Regions from separate parts of the Sporosarcina sp. FSL K6-1508 genome, predicted to be linked through region 3. Evidence: riboswitches for the same ligand, from Rfam matches in the RefSeq annotation. Region 3 holds a riboswitch; each other region holds the start of a gene.

Region 1 (5,898 bases), 1.2 Mb from region 3:
AAGCTAAAAGACTACCAATATACAACAGCAAAAACATATGACATGCATTTGCAAACTGAAAAAACCACGGCTGATCTACGCGGTTATAATACAATTTTTGACTACCTATTATTCAATCAGGAAGTTGATAAATCCATGTATGACCGTCAAATTGATTTAATCACGAAAGAACTAGCGCCCCATATGCGGAAGTACGCAAAACTTCTTCAAAAAGTCCATGGACTCGATAAAATGACGTTTGCTGACTTAAAGATTTCGCTCGATCCGACATATGAACCTAAAATTACTATAGAAGAATCGAAAAAGTACATTGATGATGCACTCGCTATAATGGGTGATGATTACATGGATATGGTGGATCGTTCATACAAAGAACGATGGATTGATTTTGCTCAGAATAAAGGAAAATCAACAGGAGCATTCTGTTCTAGCCCTTATGGCAACCATCCCTATATCCTAATTTCATGGACAGGCAGTATGAATGATGTATTCGTCTTAGCTCATGAATTAGGGCATGCGGGCCATTTCTACAATGCGAACCGTGAGCAAAACGTATTCAATGCACGCCCATCCCTATATTTCATCGAAGCACCTTCGACGATGAATGAAATGCTCGTGGCTAACCACCTATTAGAAAACTCAAATGATCCGAAATTCAAGCGTTGGGTCATTTCATCAATTGTTGCACGCACGTACTACCATAACTTCGTGACACATTTACTAGAAGCCGCATACCAGCGAAAAGTTTACGAACGCATTGACGCAGGAGGCAGTGTCAACGCAGGTGTACTGAACAACTTGAAACGCGGCGTTCTTGAAGAGTTCTGGGGGGATGATGTCGAGATTAATGAAGGCGCTGAACTTACATGGATGCGTCAGCCACACTACTATATGGGCTTATATCCATACACATACAGTGCCGGACTCACTATCTCCACGCAAGTGTCTAAACGTATCTTGGAAGAAGGTCAGCCAGCCGTCGATGAATGGCTTGAAGTATTGAAAGCTGGCGGTACAAAATCCCCTGCTGAACTTTCAAAAATGGCGGGTGTTGATATTACAACAGAAAAACCATTGCATGACACAATTGCTTATATCGGTGATTTGATTGATCAGCTAGTTGTGTTGACGGAAGAAATTGAGGCAAGCGAAACGGCTAACGTTTCACAATAAGGACAAAAAAAGCTGATGAAACCGTAATGGTCTCGTCAGCTTTTTGACGTTGCTAGCTAGATTTCACTTCATCCACGCTGGTTTGCCAAAGCCTTCAAAATCTGAATCAATTACTTTTTCAAATTCTGCAGATTCTACTACTTCAATAATATCTTTAGCAAATTGCTTTTCAATATTTTCTGTTTTTACAGCAACCACGTTTCTATAAATATCAAGCATGTCCTCTAGTGCCAGCGCATCCAATAAATTCATACTTGCAGCCAAGGCAAAGTTTCCAGGAACTGCCGCTAAATCAGTACCATCAACTGAACGTGGAAGCTGACCCGCTTCGATAGGTTGAAACACCAAGTTCTTCTTATTCATTGTTACATCTTTTTCAGATACCTTTAGCACTTCTGCATTTGGATCTAATTCAATTAGTCCTTCATCCTGTAATACTAAAAGCGCGCGGGCTCCGTTAACTGGATCATTTGGCAGAGTAATTTTCGCTCCATCTTCAATGGCTTCAATTGTCTTGAATTTATTCGAATAAATGCCCATTGGAGCTGTTGGAACGATAATAAGTGGTGATAACTCCTCTTTCGTTTCTTTAACGACATTTTCTAAATAAGTCGTGTTTTGGAACAGGTTTGCATCAATATCGCCACTTGCTAGTGCATTGTTCGGCTGAATATAATCACTAAACTCAATTAGTTCAACTTTATAACCTTTTTCTTCAAGTCCAGGAATAATCGCCTTTTTCAACATATCACTATATGGACCAGCGGTTGCACCAATTTTCAAGGATTTGTCATCCGAAGCTTTTTCTTTGCCACCGCAAGCAGCAAGTGCGGTTCCAAGTACGAGTACTAATACGACTAATAGAAACTTTTTCATAATTTTTCTCTCCCCATCATCTTTTATCAATTACTTTTGAAATCCGATCTCCTGCAAATTGAATAACTTGTACAAATAGTATTAATATCACCACGGTCACTACCATTATTGTATTGTCGTAACGGTAGTAGCCGAATCGAATTGCTAAATCCCCGATTCCCCCACCACCAACAACACCAGCCATAGCTGAGTAGGCAACCAAACTAATTACTGTAAGTGTCACGCCTTGAATAATACTTGTTTTTGCTTCTGGCAATAGTACATCTTTGATAATCATCCACGGAGTTGCACCTACAGCGATTGCAGCTTCGATAACACCTTTATCAATTTCCCTTAGTGAAGTCTCCACAATTCTTGCGAAAAAAGGGATTGCTGCTGCAGATAACGAAACACTAGCAGCCCCAGGGCCTATCGGAGTACCTACTATTAGAATCGTTAAAGGGATTAACGCAACGAGTAAAATAATAAACGGTACAGAACGGACCATATTGACGATAAAGCCAATAACTGAGTTCAATGCCCGATTTTCTAAAAATAATCCTTTATCGGTAGTGAACAGCAAAATCCCTAGCGGAAGACCAATAACAAGTGCAATAACGAGAGAAATACTTATCATATAAAGCGTTTCTCCAAATGCTTTTGTAATATCAGGCATTAACTCTAAAACGTGTTGAAAATCAATTTCCATTGTCGATTACCTCCACTTGAGCAGCTCGTGATGACATATAGGCAATTGCCTTTTCTATTTCGTCATCTTCTCCTTTTAGTTCCATCAGGAAAGTACCAAGTGGCCTTTCTTGAATATATTCAATGGAGCCGTGTAGGAAATTACCTTGTATAGTAAATTGCTGCACGGTATCTGAGATAATTCCATCGCCTGCAACATCACCTTTAAACATGACCTTGACCAGTTTGCCCGTGCACTTGCTCAAAATCATTGCCGGTACATCAAATGACACAACACTACTGATAAATTCTTTCGTTAATTCTTCTTGAGGATTTGAAAATATATCATATACTTGTCCTTCTTCGATCACTTTTCCATCTTGCATAATTGCCATACGATCACAAATTTCTTTCACGACATTCATCTCATGTGTTATTAGAACGATTGTAATCTGTAATTCTTTATTTATTTTCTTCAACAGCCTTAAAATAGATAGCGTCGTATTTGGATCTAATGCGGATGTTGCTTCATCACACAGTAACACTGAAGGGTTATTCGCTAGTGCCCGGGCAATACCTACCCGCTGCTTTTGACCACCACTTAGCTGTGCAGGATAGACATCCCGTTTATCAGAAAGACCTACCATTTCCAGTAAGTCCGTTACCCGGCTGCTAATTTTATTGGTAGGTGTTTTTGCAGCCCGTAAAGCAAATGCAATATTTTCATATACAGTCTTTTGGCTGATTAAATAAAAGTGTTGAAAAATCATTCCTATTTTCAAACGTGCCTGACGGAGATTATTACCCCGTAACTTCATCAAATTTAATCCATCTACTAAAATCGTTCCGCTCGTTGGTTTTTCCAACAAATTTAGACAACGGATAAGAGAACTCTTCCCTGCACCTGAGTAACCTACGATTCCGAAAATTTCTCCCGTGTTAATGTCTAGTGAAACATTATCAACACCAGTCACGATTCTTTCTTTTGTTTTGTATACTTTTGACACGTTTTGAATTTGAATCATGCAATTCTCCTCTTTCTATAAATAGAAGTACGAAATCTCAGATGTCTGACCATATAAAAATGCTTCTCTCATATATGAAAGAAGCACCGAAAAATAAAATGGTTTCAGCTCATCTTTCAGAATGAAGTTCACTCTGTAGGAGTTAGCACCTTCCTTACATTACGCAAGGGGTTGCTGGACGTCATCGGGCCTATCCCTCAGTCTCTCTTGATAAGTACTATTATGTAATTGTTTTGATTGATAAGTTTCATAATAGTATGTCCCCATAAGATTGTCAATATAATAATATATTTGAAACTTCAAAAGTCATTATCATTTTCTTTTCATTCCATGTATACTGACATTAAGAAAAGTACTGGAGCCTAGACACTGCTCCAGGTGATAAATTTATACTTTCTTACCTTTTAAAATAAAAGTTGTGAGTACATAGAAAAGAGGTTATTACATGACACTATCAAATCGACTAAAGAATTTACCACCGCATTTTTTCGCATCACTTGTTCGAAACGTTCAGGAAGCACTTTCGGAAGGGCGTGATGTTATTAACTTGGGGCGTGGAAATCCAGATCAACCGACTCCTCCACATATTGTAAAAGCACTTCAAGAAGCAGTTGAAGATCCAACAACACACGGATACTCCCCTTTCAGAGGGACTGCCGAATTAAAACAGGCCGTTGCCGATTTTTATAAACGTGAATACAATGTTCATATTGATCCTAAAATGGAAGTAGCAATTCTATTTGGAACAAAGCCGGGATTGGTCGAGTTACCCCTCGCGATTATGAACGATAATGAATTACTCTTATTGCCAGATCCGGGATATCCAGATTATTTATCGAGTGTAAGCTTGGCCAATATTAAATATGACTTAATGCCATTACTTGCAGAAAACGATTTTTTACCTGATTACTCTGCTCTCTCCGATGAACAAAAAAAGCAAGCAAAATTAATGTATTTAAACTACCCAAATAACCCAACGAGTGCAACCGCAACGCTTCCATTTTTCGAAGAAACAGTTACTTTGGCAAAAGCCAATAATATTGCAATTTTGCATGACTTCGCCTATGGTGGAATCGGTTTTGACGGGGCAAAACCTATCAGCTTCCTACAAGCAGATGGTGCAAAAGAAGTTGGAATTGAAATGTACACATTGTCAAAAACCTATAACATGGCAGGATGGCGGGTCGGTTTTGCCATAGGAAATGCCGAAATCATTGAAGCAATCAACTTATTACAGGACCATTTATTCATAGATATATTTCCAGCAATTCAGCGTGCAGCAACAGAGGCATTATCGGGAAACCAGGACTGTGTGGATGAGCTTGTCTCACTTTACGAAAGCCGTCGAAATGTCTTAATTTCCGAATGTAAACGAATCGGCTGGGATGTCGTTGCGCCTACTGCCTCCTTCTTCGCTTGGCTTCCTATCCCAGAAGGATATACAAGTGAATCTTTCACCAAATTACTATTGGACAAAGCAGACATCGCTGTAGCACCAGGCCACGCTTTTGGAAAGTATGGGGAAGGGTATATCCGTGTAGGCTTATTGGAAAATGAGGATCGCTTAAAAGAAGCAATAGTACGGATTGAAAAACTCAATATTTTTCCACGATAAGATAGCTAGAACCGGATTTCACATCAAAAAAGCCTGGAGTAGCAACTCCTGGCTTTTTTGAATTAACTCTAGAAGAGAAATCAATTGTTCACTTTCTTATCAACCTCTTCCGCTTTCTTTTCATAAAAATCCCGTTCAATTTTATGATTCACATCTTCTATCTGAAGCCAAGCTGTACAGAATCTGCAATTCGTTTGTAGCCAATCTCCTGGTAGATTTTATTTGCTGTCGGATTCATTAGATCAGTATAAAGCACACAAAAATCATATTTTTTTAGAAGTTCTTTTGTTCCAGCAGCGACCATTGTTCGAGCATAGCCCTTCTTTCGCTGTTCCTTTGGTGTAAACACTAGGGAAACAGTTACGCCATGATTCGTTGGACGAGCTTTTTTCATCATCGAAACGACAACTTTATCATGCTCCCACAAAAATATTTCTTGGTTGGCCACAAATGATTCAACTCGTTTTTTTACATCTTTCTTTGCAGTAAGTGGCAATCCCGCGTCTTCTTCAAACAAATTGAACCACTTTTCGATAAGCGGAC
Region 2 (5,898 bases), 2.6 Mb from region 3:
AATCATTTCGGACTCAAGCTATTGAACATGCCGACATAGGAGGATACTAAATGCTTATAACTAAAGTCATTGGTAATATCGGAACGGAAGAAGAAATTGCTGGTAAAAAGACAGAGTGGATTGAACTTGACTGGGAAGAATTGAGTAAACGAATTCTGCGCAAAGAAACAGATCAAGGTACAGACGTCGCGTTGTCCCTTGAACAACATGATGACGACCATGATCATCACAGTCATGACCATGGCGACCATGATGGCCATGATCATCATCACGAACGTCAACCCTTACAATACGGCGATATCTTATTCGAGGACGACGAACGTCGTATTGCTGTTCGTACAAAAATGGAACCAGTTATCGTAATTAGCCCGAAAAACATGACGGAAATGGGTAAAACAGCGTTCGAACTTGGTAACCGTCATACACCGGCGCTAATTGAAGAAAATGAAGTGATCGTGCGTGCAGATCATACGCTGAACAAACTGTTGGATGAAGTGGGTGTTGCATATGAAACAATTGAAAGACGATTCAAACAACCATTCAAATACCGTGGACACTCTCACTGATCTTGCCCTTTTAAGATTAATACAGATTCACGATTCTGCGTTTCCAATTGGATCTTTTACACAGACGTATGGAATGGAGACGTATATTCAAGAAGATGTGATTCGGACGAAAGAAGATTTGATAGCCTATTGTACATCATTTCTTTTTCATAATCTGGTTCGCGGTGATGCGATTTTAATTCAAGAAGCGTATGCCGCGGCGCAGGAACAGGATATCGAGCGACTTCTCTATTTGGAGCAATTGTGCGGGGCGATGAAGCTTGCCAAAGAATCACGTGAGGCAAGTGTGAAACTCGGCAGACAGTTCATCAAAACAGTGTCACCACTCGGTACGGATGAATTCCTTACTGATTGGAAAGCGCGTATTGATTCGAAAGCGATCAAAGGGCATTATGCCATTCTCTATGGTATTTACAGTGCGACAACAGGCGTTAGCGCACGCCACGCGGTTATGACATATTTATTCGCATCGCTTAACGGCCTTGTCCAAAATGCGGTCCGTGCAGTTCCGTTCGGACAAACTACAGGCGTCCAAGCGACGTATGAATTGATTGAACAGGTGACGGAAGCTGCAGAATTAGTTTCTACATTGACGGAAAAGGATATTAGTAATAACGCGCTAGGTATAGAACTTGCTTCGATGAAGCACGAGTTTTTGTTCTCAAGATTATTTATTTCATAAAATATAAGTATAAATTTATCAACACGGAGTAATGTCTAGCTCCGGGCGCCAGCCGCTCGGGTCATAAGCCATCCCAGCTATGCGGCCAAGTACGCCGCTTCCGCCGGTTTGTCTTATGCCTGTCGCTTCTAAGCGGGCGCCTTGTGCTTTTCTTAATTGATTGGAAGGAGTTTTTTTAATGAAACCAGTACGTATTGGCATCGGAGGACCAGTTGGATCGGGCAAGACTTCGCTCGTTGACCAACTTACACGCGCGATGCATAAAGAATATAATGTGGCAGTCATTACGAACGATATTTACACACGTGAAGACGCTCAGTTTTTAATAAATAGCGGTGTACTTGAAGAGAACCGCATTTTAGGCGTTGAAACGGGAGGTTGTCCGCATACGGCAATCCGCGAAGATGCATCTATGAACTTTGCAGCAATCGATGAACTGAAAAACCGCTTTGAAGACCTTGATATTATTTTCGTGGAAAGCGGCGGCGACAACTTGTCTGCTACATTTAGCCCCGAGCTTGTCGACGGTTATATTTATGTCATCGACGTTGCAGAAGGTCAGGATATTCCAAGAAAAGGCGGACCTGCTTTGACGCGTTCTGATCTTTTATTGATCAATAAAACGGACCTTGCGCCGTACGTTGGCGTTGATCTTGAATTAATGGATAGCGACGCAAAAAAAATGCGTAACGGAAGACCATACATTTTCACAGATGTGAGAACACAGAAAAACGTCGACAAAGTTATTACTTGGATCAAGCACAATATGCTCTTAGAAGGTGCGGGATCCGCTGGTTCAAATGCATAATCTATCCCGTGCGATTCATCATGGAAAACTTGATTTAGAGTTTGAATTGAGAAGGGGTTATACGCGAATGCCCCATGTTTTCCAGCAGCCTCCATTGAAGGCGAGTCGGGAATTGTACGAAGGGAAAGACCCAAAAGCGACCGTCTACATAATGGAATCATCTGGCGGGATGGTCGCAGGGGATCGGAATGACATTACAGTTAAGCTTGCACCGGATAGCAGTGCAAGGTTGGTTCAGCAGTCTGCTTTAAAAATCTATCCATCGTATACTGGAGATATTTGTGTACAGAGAATTGACGTCGAGCTCGGGGAACGGGCACGTCTTGAATGGATGCCGGAAGTGATCATTCCGTTTGTAGATGCGAAGTTCCGCAGCGATACGACAATTCGGGTGGCCCGTGATGCAACTGTGTTATGGGGAGAGATCATTGCTCCAGGACGTGAGAAACGCGGAGAAATTTTCGATTATCTATCGTTCCAATCGAATTTCAAGATTTTTGTCGAGGAAGAATTAGTTGCTTTCGACTCCCTTCATTTCTCGCCGAAAGAAACCGCACTCGGTGACATCGGTATACTTGAAGGGGCGATGTATATCGGTTCGATCTGGCTCGTATCGCCAAAAGCCGCAGACGTCGATGTCCGTGCTTTACAGGAAACACTGCGAGTCGAAGAAGGCTTGAAAGCTGGTATGACAAGGCTTGAAGGAAATGCAATCCATTGCAGATGGCTAGCGACCGATCAGTGGACGATGCAGGAAGAAATAAAACGTGTATACGCGCTGTTGGCAGAAATAGTTTAAGAGGACACCCCGACAGTGGGGTGTCCTCTTTGGACTGTGGGATTTTAACTTACTTCCGCGAGTCATTCTTATGTTGTTTTTTTATTAAAAAATCCATAAACCAGAAATAAAAGAACATGGAACCAACTAGGACAACGGCAATATAAATGTATTGCAGGAAAGCGGGAATATTATAGTGCTTTAGGAAACTCCCTGAGAATAGCATAAGTACTGTTAATGCCGCGATGAGTAAAATCATACCGACTACATAAGTAATTGTCGTACTCAAGGGCGTTGTACGAAGAGTCTTAATAATGGAATCTCGGGACTTCAAAGACCTTATCAGAAGGTAGAAAAACAAAACTAGTGTTAGATATTGTTTTGCTGTGAAAATTGTAATGAGTCCAAGCAATATGATGAACCAAGTAATTTTTTCATAATTTTTATCGATAAATTTTAACATTAATATTCCTCCCGTATGTGTATACTATATATACGAGACGAGTATTGGAAAAGATTCCTTTATTCATAAACAGCGAGGGAGAGATTTACATGCAAGAAAAAAGACCAATGAGCCAATCCCGTACAATCCAGACGAAACTGGTGTTGCCGCCGGATACAAACCACTTACAAACAATTTTCGGAGGGCAAGTCCTTGCATACATCGATGAGATTGCTGCTATCACGGCCATGAAACATTCGAAGACAGCAGTCGTTACAGCCTCAATTGATTCCGTCGATTTCTTGTCCTCCGCACGCGTTGGTGACGTATTGGAACTCGAAGCAATTGTCAGCTCAACAGGCCGTACATCGATGGAAGTATTTGTTTCTGTCCATTCAATGAATTTACTGACCGGCGTAACGAAACTGACGACTGAATCCTTCCTGACGATGGTCGCCATGGATGAACACAACAAACCAATTGCTGTCCCGGGTATTTTCCCGGAAACAGAGGCGGAAAAAAGCTTGTATGAAACAGGCCCTGCACGGCGGGAGCATCGGAAGCTGCGGAGTGAGATGAAACATTAATACGTAGTTTTGAAAAAGTCCGCCTACTGAGGTGGGCTTTTTATTTTACCTCGATCATCTAAAAACAGTTAAAATAGTATAATCAAAATATTTTATATTTTCCTTGTTGACATTCTATTCAAAGGCATGTATTGTACTATCTAACAACTAAATACGTAATTTTCTTATCCAGAGAGGTGGAGGGACTGGCCCTTTGATACCTCAGCAACAGACTTTTTTAAGTACTGTGCTAATTCCAGAAGCTTAAGTGTAATGCTTATAGCTTGGAGATAAGAAGAGCAAATAGCGAATACGCCAAAACCTCTTCTTGAAATTTAGAAGGGGTTTTTTATTTGTCTCTCTCTCTGGAAATGGTTGTTGCAAAATAAATCAATTGAGGGGGGGAGATTTAAATTTCAACTGAATTAATTAATGCAATTACGTTTTTGAAAGAGAAAGAATGGATTGATTTGACGCATACGTTTGGTCCTGATTCACCACATTTTTCAGCATTTGATACGGCGGAGTTTACGACATTATTTGACCACGACGATGGATTTTTCGCACAAAGTTTTAAATTTGCTGGTCAGTATGGTACTCATATTGATGCACCTATCCATTTCGTACGTGACACAAGATACTTGGATGAGTTGGGTTTGAAGGAATTGATATTACCGCTTGTGGTCATCGACAAATCGAAAGAGTCACATACAAATCATGACTTTACGTTAACTGTCGAAGATATTTTAACTTTTGAAGAACAGCATGGAGTAATAGAGAAAGAAACATTCGTCGCTTTACGAACGGATTGGAGCAAACGTTGGCCGGACCACGAGGCGTTTAACAATAAAGATGCCGAAGGAAATAACCGTATCCCTGGTTGGGGACTGGATGCTTTGAAGTTTTTATTTGAAGAAAGAAAAGTGAAAGCGATTGGTCATGAGACTTTCGATACGGATTCGGCCATCGACTTTCAAAAGAATAACGCTCTTTTAGGCGAATACTATGTGCTCGAACAAGACGCTTATCAAATCGAATTATTAACGAATCTGGATAAAGTTCCAGCAACAGGCGCAGTCATTTTTAATATTGTTCCGAAGCCGGAAAAAGCATCCGGATTCCCGGTAAGATCATTCGCCATATTACCCCACTAAAAATAGAAAGAAGGAATTTACTATGACAAATCAATCGACGATACTAACAAAAGCACCATTCAGGGCGGATCACGTTGGAAGCCTATTGCGACCGGATAATTTACACAAAGTGCGAAAGGAATTCAAAGAAGGCATAGTCACTGCACAACAATTACGTGAAGTTGAAACAAAGGAAATCAAACGGATTGTCGATAAGCAACTTGAAGTTGGCCTGGAGCTTGTAACGGACGGCGAATTCAGACGTACGTGGTGGCATTTAGACTTCTTGGAGCATCTGAATGGTATTGAAGGGTTTGTGCCGGAAAAAGGTTACACATTTGACGGTGTGGAAACGGAACGATATAACGTTCGGAATACAGGCAAAGTATCATTTAACCCTGATCATCCTTTCATCAAGGACTTTGTGGAGTTTAATGAAATCGTTGGCGGCCGTGCTGTTGCAAAACAAACGATTCCGAGCCCGAATCAACTCTTTAATAGCGGGATTCGTGATGAAACGATTTATCCGGACATTGAAGAATTTGCGAACGATGTTATACAGGCATACAAAGACGCACTGAAAGCATTTTACGAAGCGGGCGTACGCTACTTGCAACTGGACGATGTTTACATTGCGGGTCTTTCAGCACCGAATATCCCGTTTAACGATGGAGCCTATTCAAGAGAACAACTAATCGACTTGGCACTACGCGTCATTAATGGCGTTTTGGAAGATAAACCTGAAGATCTTTTTGTAACAACACACCTATGTCGCGGAAACTACCAATCGACGTGGGCGTTTGAAGGAAGCTATGCACTGATTGCACCAACGTTGCTTGCAAAAGAAAAAGTGGATGGCTTCTTCCTAGAATATGACGACGAACGTTCAGGAGACTTTAAACCGTTGGATCATGTTCCAAATG
Region 3 (5,898 bases):
AGTCAGCTCCTTATGTCGGTTTTCTATAGTATCTTCAGCAAAGAGACGATCTCTGAAGAAGAACTGGAGAAAATGAAATCAAAGGACACACTAAATGCCGTTCTAACTGACTTTACGGAATCATTTCCGAGGTTAAAGACGCCCTTAATCGATGAGAGGGACCAGTATTTAGCTCAGAAAATCAAAGATGCACCAGGTAAAAAGGTCGTTGCAGTCCTAGGTGCAGCACATGTTCCAGGGATTACAAAAGAAATTTATAATGACCATGATTTAGTCGCATTAGCGCAAACTCCACCGAAATCAAAAATACCGAAAATTATCGGATGGGCAATTCCGGTTCTTCTCCTGTCCATTATCGCCTACACCTTTATTGCAAATCCATCTGCAGGTTTCGATCAGGCGCTAAGCTGGATCTTATGGACAGGCAGCTTGTCAGCCATTGGCGCTGCGGTAGCGCTCGGACATCCGTTGGCTATTTTGGCGGCCTTTGTTTCAGCACCCATCACTACCTTGCACCCACTGATAGCAGCTGGCTGGGTCTCGGGAATTGTTCAAGCATATTTCCGTCGACCGAGTGTTGGCGACTTTGAAACGCTTTCTGAAGATGTTTTTACGATTAAAGGTTTTTGGGCTAATAAAGTGACACGAGTCTTGCTGGTTATCGTTCTGACTAACTTGGGGGGGACACTGGGGACATTCCTAGGGGGAGCCGACGTCATCCGTGTATTCTTTGAAAACTTAAAGTGAAATCAATTGTTAAGCATTTTCATATAAATGATTTATAGTCATAATGGGGTGGGGGCTGGATGAATCGAATCATTTTTAGTTTGTTAGTGATTTTGACGACTGGATTAATGGGTTCTTCTTTTACAATAGGGAAGTTAGGGTTAGCCTATTCATCTCCTCTCCTATTAGTCGCTATGCGTTTTACGCTTGCAGGGCTTATTATGGCTACGATCGTTAAAATCTTAAACAAGCGACATCCGGTAAAGGTAATCGATTGGGTGTGGCTTGTTCTAATTGGACTTTTTCAAACGGCTTTTGTGATGGGCTGTATATTCATGGCACTACGTACGATCACTTCTGGAGAGACGTCTATCCTAACATTTATGAATCCTTTACTCGTCGTAGTTTTTGGAACGCTTTTTTTAAAATCCCGTTACCGTATTCAGCAATGGATAGGTGTACTGCTAGGTTTTATCGGGGTTTTTCTCACGTTGGGTTCACATCTTGACTTTAGAATCGGTACCATATTAGGGGTTTTGTCGGCAGTTTCATGGGCGATTGCTACGCTTTTGATAAAAATACATGGTTTTAAATTTGATACATATGTAATGACAGCCTATCAAATGCTTTTTGGCGGATTAATTCTCTTTCTGGGAAGTTTACTATTGGAAGAGTCTTTTTTCAGAATGACTACTCAATCCATCCTGATTTTGTTATGGCTTACCATTGCGGCCTCAATTATTCAGTTTTCTGTTTGGTTTTATCTTCTTCAGAGAGGAAATCAAGAACGAACGAGTGCATTCCTTTTTTTAGCGCCATTCTTCGGTGTACTAACAGGATGGTGTTTGCTCCATGAAAGACTAACCTGGTCTACTCTTTTTGGTGGATTACTAATCTTTAAAGGAATATTTCTTGTTAATTGGAAAAATGATTGTGAAAAGGAAATGGAGAAAACTAATGAGAGCAATGGAAGGAGAAGTTAGAGTTGAACTATAAGTTTTCAAGAACGCCGAAAAGTAGTTTAACGTGCCTTTTTGTTTATGTGCGAGACATTAGTGTTTAAACCCTACTAAACTGATGTGAATAAAATTAAAAACTGATAAATCATTGACTTTGGAATTTCGATGATGTAATATTGATCTCAACTTCATAGTGTATTTCTTATCAAGAGAGGTTGAGGGACTGGCCCGAAGAAGCCTCGGCAACAGACTGTTTTGTACTGTGCCAATTCCAGTAAGCGAAAGTTTAGCAGATAAGAAGAGATAGTTATTCGATATCATCAACCTCTTCTTGCCCTAATTGAAGAGGCTTTTTTATTGTTTAGCGTATGGTGAAATCTCATTTTTCTTTTTCTGGTCTCCAGCGCTATTCTTGTTTTTACCAATTAAATATATGCTAATTAGTCAACTAAAGGCATCTTTCTAATCGATTTTTCGAATCGACTAAAAAGATGTTTTTTGTATTTGAAAATTGATTCAGAGCAAATGAATTTAGGAGGAGAAAAAATGACAAAAGCTAAAAATATCGTATGGCATGAATCAGAGGTTACGAAAAGGGATCGCCAAGAAGCAAAAGGTCATAAAAGTGCAATTCTTTGGTTTACAGGATTATCGGGTTCCGGAAAATCGACGATTTCAGCGGCGTTAGAAACAGCTTTACATTCAAAGGGTGTTCACACTTATCGACTAGATGGAGATAACGTCAGACACGGTTTAAATAAGAATCTTGGGTTTAGTCCAGATGATCGATCCGAAAATATTCGCAGAATTGGTGAAGTTGCAAAACTAATGGTTGATGCTGGCCTGTTCACATTGACCGCATTCATTTCCCCTTACCAAGAAGATCGTGATCAAGTGCGGGAAATTGTCGATGCTGATGAATTCATTGAAGTATATGTAAAGGCCAGTTTAGAAACCTGCGAAGAACGCGATCCAAAGGGATTGTACAAAAAAGCAAGATTGGGTGAAATTAAAGACTTTACAGGAATTGATGCTCCTTATGAAGAACCTGTTAATGCGGAAATATCCATCGATACCAATCAGTTAAGTATTGAAGAATCGGTCGAAGTCATCATTTCTTATTTAAAAGAAAATAACTATATCAAAAAAAGTCAATAATCACGTAACATTCTAGTTCACTTGGAATAGAATGACTTAAAACCTACTTGACACATAGGAATAATAAAGTTAGTATAAACGCTAATCACTAGCCGACTGGAAACCCAGAAGCTGATGGACAATTGGGTATATGGGAACAATGCGCTGACTAAAAAATTAGAGGCGACTTTAATCAGTAGGAGATTAAAGTCGTCTTTTTATAAAAGATAGGAAGGAGAGTTAATTTGGTGAAGAAAACGTACGATTCCTGGATTGAGTCTGAAGATGTTTTTTTACTTGACGACGAAGCGAAGGGTGCGCTAAACGTCTTGCGATGGGCTTATAAAGAATATGACGATGAACTTGTTTATGCGTGCAGCTTCGGGGTTGAAGGGATTGTAATGATTGACTTAATCTCGCAAATAAAATCAACCGCTAAAGTGGTATTTCTAGATACAGGACTTCATTTTAAAGAAACCTATGCCCTAATTGATAAAGTCAAACAACTCTATCCTCAGTTGAAAATTGAATTGAAAAAGCCGATTTTAACGGTTGAAGAACAAGCTGATGAGTATGGCGCTGAACTTTGGGCGAGACAGCCGGATCAGTGTTGTCATATGAGGAAAGTAATTCCGCTTCGGGAAACACTAAGTAATGCGACTGCTTGGCTGTCCGGATTAAGACGTGAACAATCACCATCTAGAAGTCTGACAAACTTCGTGAATAAGGATGAAACATTTCAATCAGTTAAAATTTGCCCGCTAATTCATTGGTCGTGGACGGATATTTGGGATTATGTTGATAAACATGAACTGCCCTATAATCCACTTCATGATCAAGGCTATCCGAGTATCGGCTGTGCACCCTGTACAATACAAGGCGATACTACGACAGGGTCAAGGTCAGGCCGCTGGGCAAATCAAACGAAAACAGAGTGTGGATTGCATAAAAAGTTAACTTAAATGGAGGAATTTACATGAGCTTGAGTCAACCGCATGGCGGCATATTAATTAATCGCTGGAATCCAGATTTTCAATTCGAAGGGTTTACCAAAACAGTTGAATTAGATGAAATTGCGAGCAGTGATTTGGATTTGATTGGTACAGGTGCCTATAGTCCGTTAAGTGGGTTTCTCACGGAAGTAGATTACAATTCCGTCGTTGCGACAATGAGATTATCTACAGGAGAGCCTTGGACAATTCCGATTACATTACCAACGACGGAGACGAATGCAAAAGATATCGCTATTGGAAGCTTTGTGAAATTGGTGAAAGACGGAGTTGTTTATGGTGTGCTCGAAGTATCAGATATTTTTACGCCAGATAAGGAAAAAGAGGCTGAATTGGTCTTTCAAACGACAGACCGCGACCATCCAGGCGTGAAGAAGTTATTTGAACGTCCGAATGTATATCTCGGCGGAACGATCACACTGATTCAGCGAAGGCCGCTGAATGAGTTTTCGGATTATCTGTATGACCCGGTTGAAACAAGACGAAAGTTTCAAGAACTTGGCTGGAAAACAGTCGTTGGTTTCCAAACAAGAAATCCGGTACACAGAGCACACGAATATATTCAAAAAACAGCATTGGAAATTGTAGATGGATTATTTTTAAATCCACTTGTTGGTGAAACGAAATCAGATGATATCCCGGCAGATGTTCGCCTTGAAAGCTATGAAGTATTACTAGATAACTATTATGCGAAAGAACATGTATTTTTAGGTGTATTTACGGCTGCAATGCGCTATGCCGGACCAAGAGAAGCGGTTTTTCATGCGATGGTAAGAAAGAATTTTGGTTGTACACACTTTATCGTCGGTCGTGATCATGCGGGTGTTGGTAATTATTACGGTACGTATGATGCTCAGAAAATTTTTAGCAACTTTACGCTTGGAGAACTTGGGATTACGTTATTATTTTTCGAGCATAGTTTTTACTGCAATAAATGCACCAGCATGGCAACGCACAAAACATGTCCCCATGATGCAAGTCACCATGTGATTTTGTCGGGTACAAAGGTGCGAGAAATGCTTCGTAATGGGGAACAACTGCCAACGACATTTAGTCGTCCGGAAGTGATCGACGTGTTAATTACTGGTATGCAAAAAGAAGCACTTCATTCATAAAGAGATTTTAGAGCAGTACCAAACGGTGAGAGGAGCGATGAAGGTGGGAAAAGTATTTATAGTTGGCGCTGGACCTGGCGACGTTGATTTAATCACCGTTAAAGGGATGAAATGTATTCAACAAGCGGATGTCATCTTGTATGACCGTTTGATTAATAAAGAACTGCTAACTTATGCAAAACCTGGAGCAGACTTAATTTATTGCGGGAAACTCCCAAACTATCATGCAATGATTCAAGAGACGATTAACCACTTTTTAGTGAAATATGCGAAGCAGGGGAAAACTGTCACACGCTTAAAAGGTGGAGATCCATTTGTTTTCGGAAGAGGCGCTGAAGAGGCAGAAGTTCTTGCGGAAAATGACATCCCCTTTGAGGTGGTTCCAGGAATTACTGCCGGGATTGCGGCGCCTGCTTATGCGGGTATCCCAGTCACACATCGTGATCTCAGTTCTAGTTTTGCGATTGTAACTGGCCATATGCGTGCTGGAAAAAGCGATTCCATTCATTGGGAAAGTCTTGCAGTCGGTATTGATACATTAGCGATTTATATGGGTGTCGGAAACTTACCTTATATTTGTGAGCAACTTATCAGGCATGGCCGACCTGAAAACACCCCTGTAGCACTAGTGCATTGGGGAACAACGGAGGCGCAGTATACGATTACAGGTACACTTTCTACGATTGTAGAGATTGCTAGAGAATCCGAAATTAAAAACCCAAGTATGATCATTGTCGGCGAAGTTGTGAAGTTGCGAGAGAAGATTCAATGGTTCGAACAAACGGCGTTGAACCAAAATATTAGTAAAGAAGTATCTGCATACTAAAAACTCAATAGGAGGGATCAGCATGCAGGCAGTCTTATATGTTGGCCATGGCAGCCGAATCAAAGCAGGTGTCGAAGAAGCTATTCAATTTATTGAGAGCAGTCAAGCGATGATTGATGTTCCAA
Region 4 (5,898 bases), 1.3 Mb from region 3:
GAGATTAGGCATAGACAGAGAGAATATTCAAACGGTTTCTTACAACATCAATCCGCAATATAACTATATAGATGGCGAACAAGTATTTAAAGGATACAAAGTTACAAATGCAATTACAGTAAAAATCACTGCTATTGATCAAGTCGGAAGTGTGATAGATGTGGCTGTTCAAAACGGGGCCAATCGAGTATCAAATATTCAGTTCCATTTAGAAGATGAAGAGCTTTATTATCAACAAGCATTGAGCCTGGCACTAAAAAACGCGTTAGCCAAAGCACAGACGATTGCCGAGACAATGCAGCTTCATATTGACCCTACACCGCTCAAGATTCGTGAAGAAGTGACAGCAGAACCCGCTACATATCGTACATTTGCCGCCAAAGAAATGAGTGTGTCTACACCGATCGAACAAGGGCAAATTACGATTAACGCTACTGTAAAAGTACAGTTTCAATATTGAAATTAAATATAAAAAAGGGACTGGTATCTGTCTGGAAGTCTAGAAATGATAACTAAAAAATTTAAGGGGTGGGTAAATATGGAGACCGGAAAAGCTGCTACTTATCAATCACCGATTGCAAGGATATTTGACAAGTTTTCGCGGCAACAAGACGTATCATTGATTTATGGTGAACCGATTAGTTTTAAAAATAAAAAAGTCCTTCCTGTAGCAAAGATCAATTATATTGTTGGTGGGGGTGGAGGATTTTCCGAGGAATCAGGAAATTCTTCAGCAGGCCAAGGGGAGGGAGGCGGAGGGCATATCTCCGTCAAGCCTTTAGGCGTTTATGAAATTGATTCGGAGAAAGTGAAATTCAGACCGATTATCGACTTCAAGTTCACCCTGACACTAGTTGCTGTTTTTACATTGGGCCTAGTTTGGCTATTGAAAAAGACTCGTTGAAAATTAGCCTGTCCGAAAGGGAATGATTGAATGTTGTACCGCAGAAAAACATACACAATCGAACCATCGATGTACGAAACATTTACGCACTTATTTCACACCTATTTACTTCCGAATCAGCTGACGCATGGTGCGCAGCTGGTTGGACGGTGGGTCAATGAAGAACAGACGGAGATCATGGCAATGTGGTCATACGATAATAGGGTTCATTACGAGACAGTGGACGCTGGCATTCGGGCATCGGAAATGCATGTTGAAGCACAAAACTATCGGAAATCGTTAACTCCATTATTCATTTCATCAAACGAAGATTTTTTCACTTCGACTGGAGATTACGGACAATCTAAACAGATTGTTGCTGTTAGTGGCTGCATTGTAAATGAGGAAGGACACGTATTGCTTGTACGGAACAATCATCGGAATGATACATATGAAATGCCAGGCGGACGGGTTGAGCCAGGTGAAATGTTGAAAGAAGCGGTTAAACGAGTGGTGCGGGAAGAAACCGGTATCCACTCTGAAATAGGTGATAGGGTCGGAGTTTATCAAAATATCACGTCAGGCATCATCTGCATGGTTTTCCGTGGAAGAGCAATAGCTGGTAAATCTGTTGCGCAACCTCCCAAAACGATTGACGTACAATTTGTCGACTTTAATAAAGAACAGGTAGGAGATTGGATTAAACGTCCGCAATTTATGTCTAGAGTGAATAATGCTCGAATTAGCGATTCGATTGCTTATGAAAGTTATGAAATGAGGCCTTACCGATTGGTTGAACATTCATGAATAACCTTTCTTGGGTTGGAAGTGAAAAGGACTTTGTCGATGAACGGGATGTTCGGTGGATTAATCGTATCGTCGTTGGTCGTTTTGGAGGTAATTCTTCAGCGGGACAAACAAAGAACGAAGATGGATGCATCGTTTGGCAAAATGAGGATTGGGAATTCGCGGCTATTTTGGATGCACATAAAAGTGCCGAAAGTGCGGAACTTGTCATTCAAACAATCGAGCAGCATAAAGAAAAATTGGTGGAGATTTTAGAAATGAAAGGTCCTCCAGAATTTAAACGTTTGGAAGGGAAGTTACTTGGGATTTTTCAATCTGAACAATTTTTGAATAAATGCAGATGTGTCACGGGAGAAACGGCTTGTCTTATCGTCGTTAGGAAAGATAATTACGTATGGTGGTTTTCGGTTGGAGATTGCTTAGTATATGTATTGCATCCGGAATTAATTGCTCTTAACCAATTCCAACTCAACCAAAGGCAATTCTTCGAGTGGATTGGCCAAGTGAATACGTTTGAGCAAGAAGTACCATGCTACACGTCAGGGACAAGGGAATTAAGAAAAGGGAACAACCTCATTTTCCTTACGACTGATGGTTTGGTTGAAAGCCCAGGGGAACCTTTTTTGGATCCGACAAATCTTGTTGTTGCACTGAATGAAAAAGAACTTGATGTAAGTATTTCGCAGTTGTTGATGGAAATCGAAAGACAGAATGTACGAGACAGTACAACAATTATTGCATGGAATGTGGAAGTAGCAAAGCAAGGCAGCATCCCGAGCGATTATAGGGAATGAGGAACAAAGTACACGGGTAATCAGTTTAAAGAATTAGGAAAACTAACAGGATTTTACTGTAGTCAAACAACTGGACAAGATATCATCAAACGATAATTGCAGAAAAGAAAATGATGAATGGCATGTAGATCACTTCCAAAATACACTACCACAATTTTACCGAGGACCTGATTTGGTCGGGCAAATGACGGAGGAATTGAAGAAAGCATCTAATTTAGGTTGAATATAAATAATACCTCTCGCTAGTATCATACTAGCGAGAGGTATCAACGCTTTAATTAGCGCTGTTGCCAAGGTTACTCATTTTCTTTTCTTTGCATTTGGATTCATTCGTTCACGTTTTGGTTTTAGGGAACTCAATTCAGCAAACTCGCGGGCCATTTCTGCTTCCATGTCACCAGGTTTTATTTTTTGGTTTTTTGGTGTCTGCGGCAACGAACGCGCATTATTCCCACCAGTTTTGTCGTCATCTCTTCCCATTGTAACAGCTCCTTTCAATTAGTAAGTACTTTGTTAATGTGGCTTTACAGAGAGAATTTATCCGATGAAAATTTTTGCAAAAGAAAAAGACCATTTACAATAATGAGTTAAGTAGTATAATGGAAGTTAATTAAATATTCTTATCAAGAGAAGCTGAGGGAATTGGCCCTGCGAAGCTTCAGCAACCTCTGACATAGTCAGGAAGGTGCTACCTCCAACAAGATTTTTTCTTGAGAGATAAGAACAGAGAGCCCAAGGTTAACCCTCTTTTCTTATCTTACAGAAAAGTGGGTTTTTTATTTTGAAATAAAATCATACATAACAATTTAAAAAGGGAGAGACAAAAATGCCAATCAACATACCGAAACAATTACCGGCAGGGGAACTGTTAAAGAAAGAAAAAATATTCGTGATGGATGAAGAACGTGCAACGTCACAAGATATACGTCCAATGACCATTGCAATTTTGAATTTGATGCCAGAAAAAGAAAGAACTGAGCTACAGCTTCTGCGTTTATTGGGAAATACTCCACTGCAAGTGAATGTTACCTTTCTGAACACAGCAACACATGATTCGAAAAATGTTAGTAAAACACATTTGAATGCTTTTTATACAACATTTGAACATGTGAAGCATCGTCGTTTCGACGGATTGATCATTACAGGTGCCCCGATTGAGCATTTGGAATTTGAGGACGTTAATTACTGGAAAGAAATGACGGAGATTATGGAATGGTCAAAAGAAAATGTAACTTCTGTTTTACATATTTGCTGGGGTGCCCAAGCAGCGCTATATCATCATTATGGAATTGGAAAATTTGAGTTGCCGAAAAAGTGCTCAGGTGTATTTACACATCGACTTTCCGACCCGACGAATAATCTTGCACGTGGCTTTAATGATGAATTCAAAGCACCGCACTCACGCTATACATCCGTTTCGACAGAAGAAATAGAAAATGATCCTCGTCTACACCTGCTAGCAAAATCAGAAGATGCTGGAGCTTTCATCGTCATCTCTAAAGATAGTAAACATATTATGATTACAGGGCATTTGGAATACGATGCGGATACACTTGCAGAAGAGTATGCGCGTGATCTGAAAAAAGGAGTATCTGTTGATATCCCAGAAAATTATTTTCCGAATGATGATTCATCCAAAGAGCCACTGAATACATGGCGTTCTCACACGCATTTGCTCTTTTCTAACTGGCTGAATTATTATGTATACCAAGAAACGCCTTATGAATGGGAATAACTGCTCAATGACCCTTTTGTGGTAGACAGCATAAGCTACTACGACAAGGGGGTTAAGAGAGATGGGGTTGTTTATTAACAAAAATGGGCACCCGGATGTTTTTAAAACTGATGCAGAGTCTTTGGGGAAGAATCAAGAACATTTTAAAATAGATCCAATAGCAGAATGGATGAAAGAACAAAGGGAAGCGAATCACTCAGTCAGTCATCAGTTCAATATCATGGAAATGTTACTAAAGCAGCAAAAAAGCACACAATCCAATCAATTGAAATCAATTCGTAATCGTTTAAACGAAATCAAAGAAAGTGATTTTCGGCATGAGCAATTTGAGAAAGATGTCATGAAGTCATTAGCAAAAGTAGAAACAAAAAATAGAATGCTGCATCGTACATTGACTCATGAGCAAATTCTAAATCGAGAATTCGTAGCGAAAGTAAACGACGTCAGCCAGTCGAATCAGGAAATAGCAGATCGTTTCGAAACGTTGACTTCTTCCTATGAAGAAATTTCAGCTAAAATAAATGAACAATTAGACTATCAAAAGGTATTGTCAAAACAATTATTGGAGCAAGAGGAACTTCAAAAAGATGTATCCAGCAGGTTGGACAAACAAGAAGGATTATTAGAAAAAGTAATTAGACAACTGGATTATCTCCGCTCGGTTCTATACGAGCGAACCAACTTTTTATCAGAAAGGATAGAAGGCAGTTTTAGCATGACATCGTCTTATATATCTAAATTACTGACCGGGTCAGATCAAGTTTCCTTTATGTTGAATCAAAAGCAGGAAGAAAAAGAGAAGAACGTTGATTGATGAAAATAATGCTAAATATACGATTTTCAATAAGCAGATCCCACGTACTAATCATGTACGTGGGATCTGCTTAACTGTTTTTGAGCTGAAGGGTAAAAGTCTTAGACGTAAGTGATGGCTTACACTTAGGCACATATCCACGCAACTTGAATAGAATGTAAAGGATAACATGATAATCGAATTGGAGGAGATAGGGTGACGAATCATAATCGATATAACCAAAATCATCATTGGCATGAACATTATCAAAACCCGCAGTACCGAAGGATCTCAATAGAACAGGCGATGGATATCGCGGTAAGACGTGTACCAGGTCAAGTTGTAAAGGCAGAATTAGATTACGACGATGGAATGTTAGTGTATGAAATTGACATTAGAACGGCAGATGGCTATAAGTATGAAGTGAAAGTTGATGCAACTACAGGTGCGATTCTTAAAGTGAAACTCGATTAAGTCAGAAGTCTATGAGAAAATCCACGGGCGGTAATTTATACCGCCCGTGGATTTTCTCTGTTTTAGTATGGAAGGCATCAGTTTGCAAGGCCTTCGTTTTTCATAATTTCATCGACTTTTGCTAATGCTTCTACTTCATCTTCCCCCTCTGCTGAAATTGTGATAACGGCTCCAGAAGTGATACCTAGGGACATGACACCTAAAATCGATTTTAAATTCACTTTTTTACCTGCATGCTCCAAAGTAACTTCTGCTATAAATGAAGTGACTGCACTGACTAAAGCCGATGCTGGACGTGCATGTAACCCCGCTGAACTTGTAATTTCGTATTGTTTTTCAACCATTATATAATTCCTCCTATATTCAATGTAATTTGGTGCGTAGTGAAAGTTCTTGATTGATTATGATTGAT

The links. A riboswitch is a leader RNA that binds a small molecule or an ion and turns the genes downstream of it on or off. The one in region 3 is predicted to bind S-adenosylmethionine.
Region 1: it holds a riboswitch for S-adenosylmethionine, as region 3 does, so the genes downstream of both, MKZ11_RS11690 (methionine ABC transporter ATP-binding protein) here and cysC (adenylyl-sulfate kinase) in region 3, are expected to answer to the same signal.
Region 2: it holds a riboswitch for S-adenosylmethionine, as region 3 does, so the genes downstream of both, MKZ11_RS04405 (cyclase family protein) here and cysC (adenylyl-sulfate kinase) in region 3, are expected to answer to the same signal.
Region 4: it holds a riboswitch for S-adenosylmethionine, as region 3 does, so the genes downstream of both, metA (homoserine O-acetyltransferase MetA) here and cysC (adenylyl-sulfate kinase) in region 3, are expected to answer to the same signal.

What each region holds. Positions count from the first base shown of each region.
Region 1 covers NZ_JBBOXF010000001.1:2,326,178-2,332,075, reverse strand. Annotated here, with positions in the region: gene pepF (oligoendopeptidase F) at 1-1,173, shown strand, start outside; gene MKZ11_RS11700 (MetQ/NlpA family ABC transporter substrate-binding protein) at 1,237-2,049, opposite strand; gene MKZ11_RS11695 (methionine ABC transporter permease) at 2,066-2,737, opposite strand; gene MKZ11_RS11690 (methionine ABC transporter ATP-binding protein) at 2,727-3,740, opposite strand; SAM riboswitch class I at 3,847-3,957, opposite strand; gene MKZ11_RS11685 (pyridoxal phosphate-dependent aminotransferase) at 4,186-5,355, shown strand; gene MKZ11_RS11680 (GNAT family N-acetyltransferase) at 5,513-5,898, opposite strand, start outside.
Region 2 covers NZ_JBBOXF010000001.1:944,078-949,975, forward strand. Annotated here, with positions in the region: gene MKZ11_RS04375 (urease accessory protein UreE) at 51-566, shown strand; gene MKZ11_RS04380 (urease accessory protein UreF) at 508-1,248, shown strand; gene ureG (urease accessory protein UreG) at 1,427-2,056, shown strand; gene MKZ11_RS04390 (urease accessory protein UreD) at 2,049-2,855, shown strand; gene MKZ11_RS04395 (hypothetical protein) at 2,905-3,297, opposite strand; gene MKZ11_RS04400 (acyl-CoA thioesterase) at 3,387-3,863, shown strand; SAM riboswitch class I at 4,025-4,139, shown strand; gene MKZ11_RS04405 (cyclase family protein) at 4,256-4,996, shown strand; gene MKZ11_RS04410 (5-methyltetrahydropteroyltriglutamate--homocysteine S-methyltransferase) at 5,019-5,898, shown strand, end outside.
Region 3 covers NZ_JBBOXF010000001.1:3,526,419-3,532,316, reverse strand. Annotated here, with positions in the region: gene MKZ11_RS17865 (TraB/GumN family protein) at 1-747, shown strand, start outside; gene MKZ11_RS17860 (DMT family transporter) at 807-1,709, shown strand; SAM riboswitch class I at 1,885-1,985, shown strand; gene cysC (adenylyl-sulfate kinase) at 2,232-2,843, shown strand; gene MKZ11_RS17850 (phosphoadenylyl-sulfate reductase) at 3,071-3,784, shown strand; gene sat (sulfate adenylyltransferase) at 3,799-4,947, shown strand; gene cobA (uroporphyrinogen-III C-methyltransferase) at 4,991-5,773, shown strand; gene MKZ11_RS17835 (sirohydrochlorin chelatase) at 5,796-5,898, shown strand, end outside.
Region 4 covers NZ_JBBOXF010000001.1:2,214,411-2,220,308, forward strand. Annotated here, with positions in the region: gene MKZ11_RS11110 (SIMPL domain-containing protein) at 1-460, shown strand, start outside; gene MKZ11_RS11115 (spore germination protein GerW family protein) at 539-904, shown strand; gene MKZ11_RS11120 (NUDIX hydrolase) at 935-1,690, shown strand; gene MKZ11_RS11125 (protein phosphatase 2C domain-containing protein) at 1,687-2,484, shown strand; gene MKZ11_RS11130 (hypothetical protein) at 2,785-2,964, opposite strand; SAM riboswitch class I at 3,102-3,208, shown strand; gene metA (homoserine O-acetyltransferase MetA) at 3,311-4,219, shown strand; gene MKZ11_RS11140 (hypothetical protein) at 4,281-5,033, shown strand; gene MKZ11_RS11145 (PepSY domain-containing protein) at 5,229-5,486, shown strand; gene MKZ11_RS11150 (phosphocarrier protein HPr) at 5,564-5,830, opposite strand.